Regions from separate parts of the Arthrobacter sp. TmT3-37 genome, predicted to be linked through region 2. Evidence: riboswitches for the same ligand, from Rfam matches in the RefSeq annotation. Region 2 holds a riboswitch; each other region holds the start of a gene.

Region 1 (3,266 bases), on a different contig from region 2:
CACGGCGCCGCCCGGCGCCCGAACGAAGGAGAACCCCATGGAATACCGGAAACTCGGCAACAGCGGCACGTCGGTCTCTCACCTCGCCCTCGGCACGATGACCTTCGGAGCGGAGTCGGACGAGTCCACCTCCCATGCCATCCTCGCCGACTACGCAGCGGCCGGCGGCAACCTGATCGACACCGCGGACGTGTACACGGCGGGGGCGTCCGAGGAGATCATCGGTCGGTGGCTCGCCAGGAACCCGACGGAGCGCGACCGCATGGTGCTCGCGTCCAAGGGCCGGTTCCCCATGGGCGACGACGTCAACGACCTCGGGCTGTCCAGACGGCACCTCCGCCGGGCGCTCGACGCCTCGCTCACGCGGCTCGGCGTCGACCACATCGACCTGTACCAGGTGCACTCGTGGGATCCGCTGACGCCGCTCGAGGAGACGCTCGGCTTCCTCGACGAGGCGGTCGTCCAGGGCAAGATCGGGTACTACGGCTTCTCGAACTACACCGGCTGGCAGCTGACGAAGGCCGTCATGCTCGCCCGCCAGCGCGGCTACTCGCTGCCGGTGACGCTGCAGCCCCAGTACTCGCTGCTCGTGCGGGAGATCGAGGCCGAGATCGTGCCCGCGGTCCTCGACGCGGGCATGGGCATGCTGCCGTGGTCGCCCCTCGGTGGCGGCTGGCTGACCGGCAAGTACTCCCGTGACACCGAGCCGACCGGGGCCACCCGCCTCGGCGAGAACCCCCAGCGCGGCATGGAGGCCTGGGAGAAGCGCAACGCCCAGGACAGGACCTGGCGGATCATCGACACGGTCACGGAGATCGCCGCGGAGCGGAGCGTCAACGCCTCCCACGTGGCTCTCGCCTGGGTCGCCGCGCAACCGGGGGTGACCTCGGTGATCCTCGGTGCCCGCACCCGGGAACAGCTGGCGGACAACCTGGCGTCGTCCGACCTCGAGCTGTCGCCCAGCGACCTCGGCCGCCTCGGCGAGGTCAGTGCCCCCACCTTCAGCGACTACCCGTACGGTGGCCCCGGCATCGAGCAGCGCAGCCGCCGCATCCAGGGCGGCCGCTGACCGGGGCGCCCGCAGGGCTGGACGCTCCGGCAGCCAGCCGCTATCGTTCGAGCAGCGACACGGGGTGTCCCTTTCCGGGGCTGAGATGAGACCCGTCGAACCTGATCCAGCTCATACTGGCGAAGGGATGTCCTGCCGGTCCGACGTCCGGCCGTCCTTCCGCCGTGGCAAGCGAAAGGCAGCACATGTCGGAACCGACCCTCGAACCACTCGAAGCACCCCTCGAAGCACCCCTCGGAACACCCCTCGGAACACCGCCCGAGAGCCTCCGGGGCGCCGACCCGCAGGTGACGGCCGAGGCGTGTGCCGCGCTGCTCGCCGCACTGCGCGACGCCGTGCCGCTGGTGCAGTGCATCACCAACGCCGTGGTCACGAATGTCACAGCGAACGTGCTGCTCGCCGTGGGCGCGACGCCGGCGATGGTGGACATCCCGGAGGAGGCCGGCCAGTTCGCGCCGGTAGCCTCGGGGGTCCTGGTCAATCTCGGCACACCGACCCCGGCCCAGTGCGTCGCCATGCGCGAGGCGGCGGAGGCGGCGTCCGCCGCGGGGACCCCGTGGGTCCTGGACCCCGTCGCGGTGGGATTCCTCGCGGTCCGGACCCGGACGGCACAGGACCTCGTCGCGATCCGGCCGACGATCATCCGCGGCAACCCCTCGGAGATCATCGCGCTGGCCGGCACGGGAGGCGGCGGGCGCGGCGTCGACTCCGTGGACGGTCCCGACGACGCGCTGGACGCGGCGCGCCTGCTGGCGATCCGCCACGGCTCGGTCGTCGCCGTGTCGGGGGCCGTCGACGCCGTCGTGCCGGCGCACGGGCCCGTCGTCCGGATCGCCAACGGCAACCCGCTCCTGACGCGCGTGACCGGTGGAGGCTGCGCGCTCGGAGCCGTGATGGCAGCCTTCGCGTCCCTCACCCCGGATGCACTGCTCGCGGCCACAGCGGCGACCGGCGTGTACACCCTCGCCGCGGAGCGTGCCGCGGCCGGGGCGGCAGGTCCCGGCACGTTCGCCCCGCGCTTCCTCGATGCGCTCGCCGACGTCACGCCGTCGGATGTCCGCCGTGGCCTGCGCCTGTCCGGGAGCGACTGATGCCCCGGCCTGCTACGGCGCAGTACCTGCCGCTCTACCTCGTGACGGACACGGCCCTGTGCGCGCCCCGGGCCGTCACCGACGTGGTCGCGGCGGCCGTCGCCGCCGGTGTCACCTGCGTGCAGGTCCGGGACAAGCACGCGGGCGGGCGGGACCTCGTGTCGCTCGTCACCGCGGTGGCCCGCGCCGCCGAGGGTCGGGTGCCGGTCCTGGTCGACGACCGGGTGGACGTCTACCTCGCGGCGCGAGAGCTCGGGGCGCGCGTCGACGGCGTGCACGTGGGCCAGTCCGACCTGCCACCGGGCGTGGTGCGGCGCATCGTCGGCGTCGATGCCGTCGTCGGACTGAGCGCGGCGACACCCGGGCAGGTCGCCGCCGCGCACGCCCTGCCCGCCGGCACGGTGGACTACCTCGGCATCGGAGCGGTGCACGCCACCGCCACGAAACCGGACCATCCGGCGCCGCTCGGCGTCGAGGGGTTCGCGACGCTGGCCGCCGGCGCCGACCTGCCCTGTGTGGCGATCGGCGGGATCACCACCGCGGACGCAGCCGCGCTGCGGGGTGCCGGGGCGGCGGGAATGGCGGTGGTGTCCGCCATCTGCGCGGCGGCCGACCCCGCCGCTTCCACCAGGGACCTGGCTGAAGCATGGCGTGCCCCCACGGGATGGCGGAGCCGATAGCCGAGTCCGGGCGCAACGGCAACCGGGAGAGTAGGGACCACCGGGACCTAGAATCCGGATGTGGCGACGAGGAGGACCGTGCTTGCCGGCGCGCTGGCCGCGCCGCTCCTCGTCGCGGAGACGGCGTGCGACGGAGGACCCATGAACCGCAGACAGCCCGACGAGGCGGCGCCGCATCCCGCCCTCCTGGCCGCGCGCCCGGGAACGTCGGAATCCGGCAGCGGGACCAGAACGGGGGTCCATGCCCTCGGTATCGCGACCATGCGTGACCCGATCGTGTTCGTGCCGGAGTCGCTGGACACCGGCGGACCCGTCCCGCTCCTGGTCGCCCTCCACGGCGCCGGCGGCGACGCACAGGGCGGCCTGTCCGTGCTGCGGGCGGCCGCCGAGCAGCTCGGGATCGTGATCCTCGCACCGGCGTCACGG
Region 2 (3,266 bases):
GGCGACACTGCGGTCCGAGCGCTCCGCCGCTGCAGCCCGCTAGTCCCGCTCCATCCGATACGTGAGGACCGTCCCGCAGGGGGCGGTCCTTCGTCGTCCCGGGGTGTGCACAAGGGGGGATGTCATACTGCTGGGATGGCCAAGAACAGGATCCTCCGCGGCCGTGGCGTCCTCGCAGCCCGTCTCGACGACGACCTGAAGGAGCGGCTGCGCGCCGCCGTGGTCGATCCCCACCTCCTCCTCGCGGGCAAGGCCGCCCTCGCGGCCGCCCTTGCCTGGACCTTCGCGCTCGCCATCCCGGGAGAGGCCTCCCGGTATCCGTACTATGCTCCGCTGGGCGCCCTGCTGGCGATGTACCCGACGGTCGCGGGAACGCTCAAGTCAGGTCTGCAGACGGTCGCCGGACTCACGATCGGGATCGTCCTGGCTCACATCGCGGTCTGGGCGGGAGACCCCAACTGGCTGACGATCGCCTTCGTCGTCGGAGCGGGCGTGCTTCTCGCCGGCCCCCTGAAGAGGACTGCGGGCGGCGGCTCGGGGATCGCGTCCGCCGGGCTGTTCGTCCTGGTCATCGGCAACGAGAACCTGGGGTACTCGCTGGGCTACTTCGTGCAGACCGTCGTGGGCGTGGGCGTGGGCGTCGCCGTCAGCGCGCTGATCCTGCCGCCGCTCAACCTGAACGACGCGGTGGGGCAGATGAGCCGGCTCCGCAGGACGGCTGCACGTCAGCTCCAGGAGATGGGCGAGGCCCTGCAGGAGGACTGGCCGGCGGACGACCCGCGCTGGCCCGAACGGCGGGACGACCTCACCGCCACGGCACGGAATGCCCGCGAGGCCCTGCAGTTCGCGGACGAGAGCAGGAAGGGCAATCTCCGGCGGCGCTTCCACCCGCACGACGCCCGCCGCGACCACCGGCACGTCGAGGTCCTCGAGACCGTGGCGATCCACACGCTGAACATCACCAACATGCTGCAGGACGCGCTCCATGGGACCTCCCGTGAGCACCCCCTGCCCGCCGCGGTCCGGCCGCCCCTGCAGCAGGCGTTCACCGCCGTCGGCGACGTCCTGGACCTGTGGACGGTGGAGGACCTCGACGCCGAGGCGCTGCAGGTCGCCGAGCGGAGCCTGAAGGACCTCGAGATCAGCGCGTACGAGACCTCGTCGAAGGAGGTCCCCTTCGGTGCTGCGGCCGCGATCGGCATGAACCTGCACCGCATTCTGCAGACGGTCGCACAGGAGCAGCGGACCGACGGGGCCGACTGAACCCGGGAACGACGAGGGGCACCCCGGAGGGTGCCCCTCGATCCCCACGGGGCTGCTCAGGTCAGGTCGCGGCTCTTCGCGAACCGGTCGATGGCCTTCTGCGTGGAACGGTTCGTCAGCACCTGGATGGTGGTGCTGACCGCACCCGAGATGATCGCGAAGACGAGGGCCGAGCGCAGCGTGTTCTCCAGGCCGTCCTTGCTCTTCGGCGGCGCTTCGCCCGTGATCCTCTCCCAGAGGAAGTCGACGAGCTTGGTCCCCACATAGCCGGCGCCGACACTCATTCCTGCGCCGAGCAGCTTGAACAGTACGTTCATGGTCTCTCCTTCTTGTCCGATACTCCTGCGCCTAGCCTAGCGGCGGTGCGTACCCCGCCGCAGGGACGATCCGGCCCGCAAGCGGTTCCGGAGGTGCGGGGCCGAGCCCGGCGTCGCGGTCCACCGGTGTAGGATCGGTAGCGCTCAACCAACAAGCGACAGGGGAGCGCCGATCCGCAGCATGCTGCGGGGACGGGCGCTGAGAGTGCGGACCGCCGCAGACCCTCGAACCTGATCCGGCTAGTACCGGCGAAGGGAGTCGAGTTCTCAGAGTGCACGGCGCTGCTCCGGCGGCCCCGGCACTATCCCCTCCTGTACCTCAGGAGGATTCACCATGGCATCATCCACCGCCCTCAAGACCACCTCCGGGCGCACCCGCCAGTGGCGCGTCGTCGACATCGTGGTGGCCTCGGTCATCGCCGTCGCCGTCGGCGTCCTGTTCTTCGCCTGGTCCGCGGGATACTCCGGCATCAGCCTGCTGACGGCCGGTTTCCCGCCCCTGGCGGGCCTCTACTCCGGGGGCTGGCTGATCGCCGGCGTCCTCGGGGGACTGATCATCCGCAAGCCCGGTGCCGCCCTCTACTGCGAGATGCTCGCGGCGGCTGTGTCCGCCCTGATCGGCACGCAGTGGGGCGTGGGCGTCCTCGTCTCCGGAGCGATCCAGGGAGCCGGCGCCGAACTGGTCTTCCTGCTCTTCCTGTACCGGAAGTGGAACCTGCCGGTCGCGTTGCTGGCCGGCCTCGGCGCGGGCCTCGCCCTCGCGATCAGCGAGAACATCCTCTACAACGCGCTCTGGACCTTCGAGTTCAAGCTCCTCTACACCGTGTTCGCGGCCATCTCCGGCGTCGTCATCGCGGGCCTGCTCTCGTGGCTGGCCATGCGGGGCCTCGCGAGGACGGGTGCGCTGTCCTCCTTCGCCGCGGGCCGCTCGGCGGACGTGTGACGGCAGCACACCCACCGGCCGCGGGGGCCGTGCAGGTCAGCGCCCGCGGCTGGGGCTGGCGCCACGCGGGCCGGAAGGCCTTCGCGGCACGCCACCTCGACCTCGACATCGGGCCGGGAGAGCGCGTGCTGCTCCTCGGGGCGTCCGGGGCGGGCAAGTCGACCGTGCTGCACGGACTCGCCGGGGTGCTCGGCGCGCAGGACGAGGGCGAACAGGAGGGCGGACTCCTGCTCGACGGCGTCCCCCCGGCCGCGGCGCGGGGGAGGGCTGGGCTGGTGCTCCAGGACCCCGAGACGCAGGTGGTGCTCGCCCGCGTCGGCGACGAGGTGGCCTTCGCCGCCGAGAACCTCGCCGTGCCCCGCGAGGAGATCTGGCAGCGCGTCGGCAGGGCGCTCGACGACGTCGGCCTCGACCTCCCGCTCGACCACCCCACCACCGCGCTGTCCGGGGGGCAGAAGCAGCGCCTCGCGCTCGCGTCCGTCCTCGCGATGGAGCCCGGGCTGCTCCTGCTCGACGAACCCACCGCGAACCTCGACCCCGACGGCGTCCTCGAGGTGCGGGACGCCGTCGTCCGCGTCCTGGAGCGCACCGGTGCCACGCTCGTCGTCGTCGAGCACCGCGTGGCGGTCTGGGCCGATGTGGTGGACCGCGTGATCGTGCTCGACGCCGGGGGAGGCGTCCTCGCCGACGGTTCCCCCGCGGACATCCTGGGGCACGAGGCCACGCGTGCCGGGCTGGCACGC
Region 3 (3,266 bases), on a different contig from region 2:
GTACACCACTTGGGAACTCACTTCTCTCGACAATCTTGACTTCTGATGAAAAAACCTGGGTGCGCCTCGGCGGCAATCCTGGGGTTGCTCGTCGTGCGGGACCCGCACTGGTGCCTTCGACGTCGCCGCCCGGAGGCCGCTCGTGTCTGCTGGACATCCCAGTCTGCGAATCCTGCGCAGTTGCCGCCGGACATGCCGGTTGACAGGCAAGTGCACCGAGGGTTCAGATTACGCCAGTACAGCGCCCTCCCGCAAATCAGCGGGCGCTCGGCGCGCGGCAGCGCGGGCCCTCGGGGCGTCGAAGAAGTCCCGTTCATAGGCGGCGGACCAGCGGAAGGCCGCAAGCATCGCCGTGCGTTCGACCGGGGACGCCCGTCGGTGCGCGCCGTCGGCGATCTGCTTGGCGCGCGCGGTGGCCTCCGCGAAGCCGGGGTCGGCGTAGGTCGCGATCCATGCGGCGTAGGGATGCGGACCGGACGGGCCGTGGCCTCCGGGTCCTCCCTGCGGTCTCTCCTGCACCCTCTCCTGCACGTGGTCGCCGACCGCTGCGTAGAGCCAGAAGCACGGCAGGACGGCGGCGACGAGTTCCGCGTACGATCCCCGCCCGGCGACGGCCCGGAGGTGGTCGCAGTAGGCGCGGGTGACGGGACCCGCATCGCCCTCCCCTGCCCGGATGCCGGTCTTCCCCGACAGCCAGGTCCGGTGCAGCTCCGCCTCGGTCTGCAGGCACGACGTCGCCGCGGACAGCCAGAACAGCTGCTCGTCCTCGGCCGGCGCCATGGCGGCGGCACGGGCCAGGACGGCGGAGTAGTCGCGGAGGTACAGCGCGTCCTGCTGCAGGTAGTAGGCGAAGTCGGTCGCGGGAAGGTCCCCCTCCATCAGCGCGGTGAGGAAGGGCAGCTCCAGGAGGTTCCTGCGCAGTTCCCCGATGTCGCGCCAGGCGAGCTCCGTGAAGCGCTGGTGCGCGCGAGGATCAGGTCCGGCGTGGAAGTGGTGCACCGGTCCGCTGCCTGCTCCCACGTCCAGCAGGTCGGCGCCCTGCAGTGCCCCTTCGAGCCAGGACTTTGCCTCCCGCACCGCCGTGGGCCAGTCGCCGGTCACGGCGAACCGCGTGGCGATCGCGGACGACAGCGAGCAGCCCGTACCGTGCGTGTTCTCGGTCGGCACCCGGCAGCCGTCGAGGACCACGGTGTCCGGGCCGCCCGTTGCGTCCTGCGGGGCGGGAATGAGGGCGTCCGGGCATCGTTCGCCGGGCAGGTGCCCGCCCTTCACCAGCACCCGGGTGCCGAGCCGGACCGCGAGGACCCTCCCCTGCTCGAGCGCTGCGGACCAGGAGGCGGCAGGATCCGCTCCGACGAGGACGGCGAGCTCCGCGATGTTCGGGGTCACCAGCGACGCACGCCGGGCGAGGTCGACGACGGCGCGTACCGCGTCGTCGTCGAGCAGCCGCGCACCGCTGGTGGCGACCATGACCGGATCGAGCACGACGACCGGCGGGCGGGCGTGGTCGAGCCATGCGCCGACGCAGCGCGCCACGGCGGCGGACCCGAGCATCCCGATCTTCACGGCGTCGATGCGCACGTCCTCGGCGATGGCGTCGAGTTGCTGCCGGAGGAAGTCCGTGGGCGGGGTGTGCACCGCGGTCACGCCGCGGGTGTTCTGCGCCGTCAAGGCGGTCACCACGGCCATCGCGTACCCGCCCGTGGCGCTGATGCTCTTGATGTCCGCCTGGATCCCGGCGCCGCCGCTCGGATCCGAGCCGGCGATGCTCAGGATGTTGGGGATCCCGGAGATCGGATCGCACGCTGTTCGGGCAGTGTCCATGACTGACATCCCTCCGCTAGGCACGGGCGCGAGGCCCACTAGATCAGGTTCGACGGGTGTGATCTCAGCCCTGCATCCGGCAGGGCACCCCGTGTCACCGACCAGCCTATAGCAGCCGGGCGCCCATGGACGGGACACGCGAAGGCCGGAGCCCCTGGGGACTCCGGCCTTCGCGTGCCTGCCGATCCGTCGTACGTGGAGCTGCTACAGCTCCGACGCCGGCACGCCGACGCCGAAGATCAGCGGCTCCGCACCGGACGGCTCCGGCTTCCGCGCGATCGGCCCGGCCTTGGCGACGTGCCGCGTCCCGGAGGGCTCGGCGGCGCTCTCGGCACCCTGGGTCTCGATGGCGGTGTCCGCAGCGCCCTGCGCGCTGCGGGCGACCCGGCGTCGCGGCCTGGACCGGCGCACCGGCGCCTCGGGCGCGGGAACGACGACGGGAGGCGCGGCGCTGGTCGCGGGGACCGCCCGGACGTCGGCGGCCTCCTCGCGATCGCCGTCTGCCGCGGCGCCGTCGCCAGCGGCCGCGACGTCGACGGCCGGGACATCGTCCACATCGGCGGGCCGGCGGTTGAAGGCCTCGCTCAGGCTGTCCAGCGTCAGGCGCGTCGCGGGCGCCTCCTGGGCCTCCTCGACGGCCGGCCGACGGCTCTCCGCCCGTGGCAGGGTCACTGTCTCGCCGTTGATCGTCAGCACGGCTTCCGTGACCTGGACGTCGGCGTCGGCAGGGGTCTGCTCCGCGTGCTCCTCGTGGGCGTGGTGCGTGGCGGCCGCGATGCTGGCGAGGGCAGCCCGGGCCGCTTCGGCCTTCGCCGCGCGGTCAGGGGTCTCGGCCACGGGGGCCGGGGGCAGTGCGATGCCCTCGTCCTGCTGGTTGCCGCGTCCCCGGTTGCGCTTGCGCTCGCTCCGGGAAGGCTTGTCCTGGCGCAGCTGCTGCTGGTTGTCGGGCGCAGGCACGGAACGGCGGTGCTCCACGGGCTCCATGTGGGTGACGACGCCGCGGCCCGCACAGTGCTCGCAGTCCTCGCCGAAGACCTCGAGCAGGCCCGTGCCCATGCGCTTGCGCGTCATCTGGACGAGCCCCAGCGAGGTCACCTCGGCGACCTGGTGCTTGGTCCTGTCACGGCCGAGGCATTCGACGAGACGGCGCAGCACGAGGTCGCGGTTCGCCTCGAGCACCATGTCGATGAAGTCGATCACGATGATCCCGCCGATGTCGCGGAGCCGCAGCTGGCGCACGACCTCCTCGGCCGCCTCGAGGTTGTTCTTCGTGACGGTCTCCTCGAGGTTGCCGCCGCTGCCGGTGAACTTGCCCGTGTTGACGTCGACCACGGTCATCGCCTCGGTCCGGTCGATCACGAGCGAGCCGCCCGACGCCAGGAACACCTTGCGCTCCAGGGCCTTCGAGATCTGCTCGTCGATGCGCGAGGCGGCGAAGATGT

What was found. Region 2 has a riboswitch for thiamine pyrophosphate ahead of ACX80U_RS07950 (ECF transporter S component). Riboswitches for the same ligand answer to the same signal wherever they lie in the genome.
Region 1: another riboswitch for thiamine pyrophosphate. It lies ahead of thiM (hydroxyethylthiazole kinase); the one in region 2 lies ahead of ACX80U_RS07950 (ECF transporter S component).
Region 3: another riboswitch for thiamine pyrophosphate. It lies ahead of thiD (bifunctional hydroxymethylpyrimidine kinase/phosphomethylpyrimidine kinase); the one in region 2 lies ahead of ACX80U_RS07950 (ECF transporter S component).

The regions. Positions count from the first base shown of each region.
Region 1 covers NZ_JBTNDU010000003.1:246,620-249,885, forward strand. Annotated here, with positions in the region: gene ACX80U_RS06190 (aldo/keto reductase) at 38-1,069, shown strand; TPP riboswitch at 1,120-1,214, shown strand; gene thiM (hydroxyethylthiazole kinase) at 1,255-2,160, shown strand; gene thiE (thiamine phosphate synthase) at 2,160-2,840, shown strand; gene ACX80U_RS06205 (alpha/beta hydrolase) at 2,901-3,266, shown strand, end outside.
Region 2 covers NZ_JBTNDU010000004.1:186,121-189,386, forward strand. Annotated here, with positions in the region: gene ACX80U_RS07935 (amino acid permease) at 1-43, shown strand, start outside; gene ACX80U_RS07940 (FUSC family protein) at 136-1,263, shown strand; gene ACX80U_RS07945 (DUF4235 domain-containing protein) at 1,320-1,580, opposite strand; TPP riboswitch at 1,731-1,855, shown strand; gene ACX80U_RS07950 (ECF transporter S component) at 1,915-2,523, shown strand; gene ACX80U_RS07955 (ABC transporter ATP-binding protein) at 2,520-3,266, shown strand, end outside.
Region 3 covers NZ_JBTNDU010000003.1:150,782-154,047, reverse strand. Annotated here, with positions in the region: gene rplU (50S ribosomal protein L21) at 1-9, opposite strand, end outside; gene thiD (bifunctional hydroxymethylpyrimidine kinase/phosphomethylpyrimidine kinase) at 229-1,824, opposite strand; TPP riboswitch at 1,816-1,926, opposite strand; gene ACX80U_RS05645 (Rne/Rng family ribonuclease) at 2,029-3,266, opposite strand, start outside.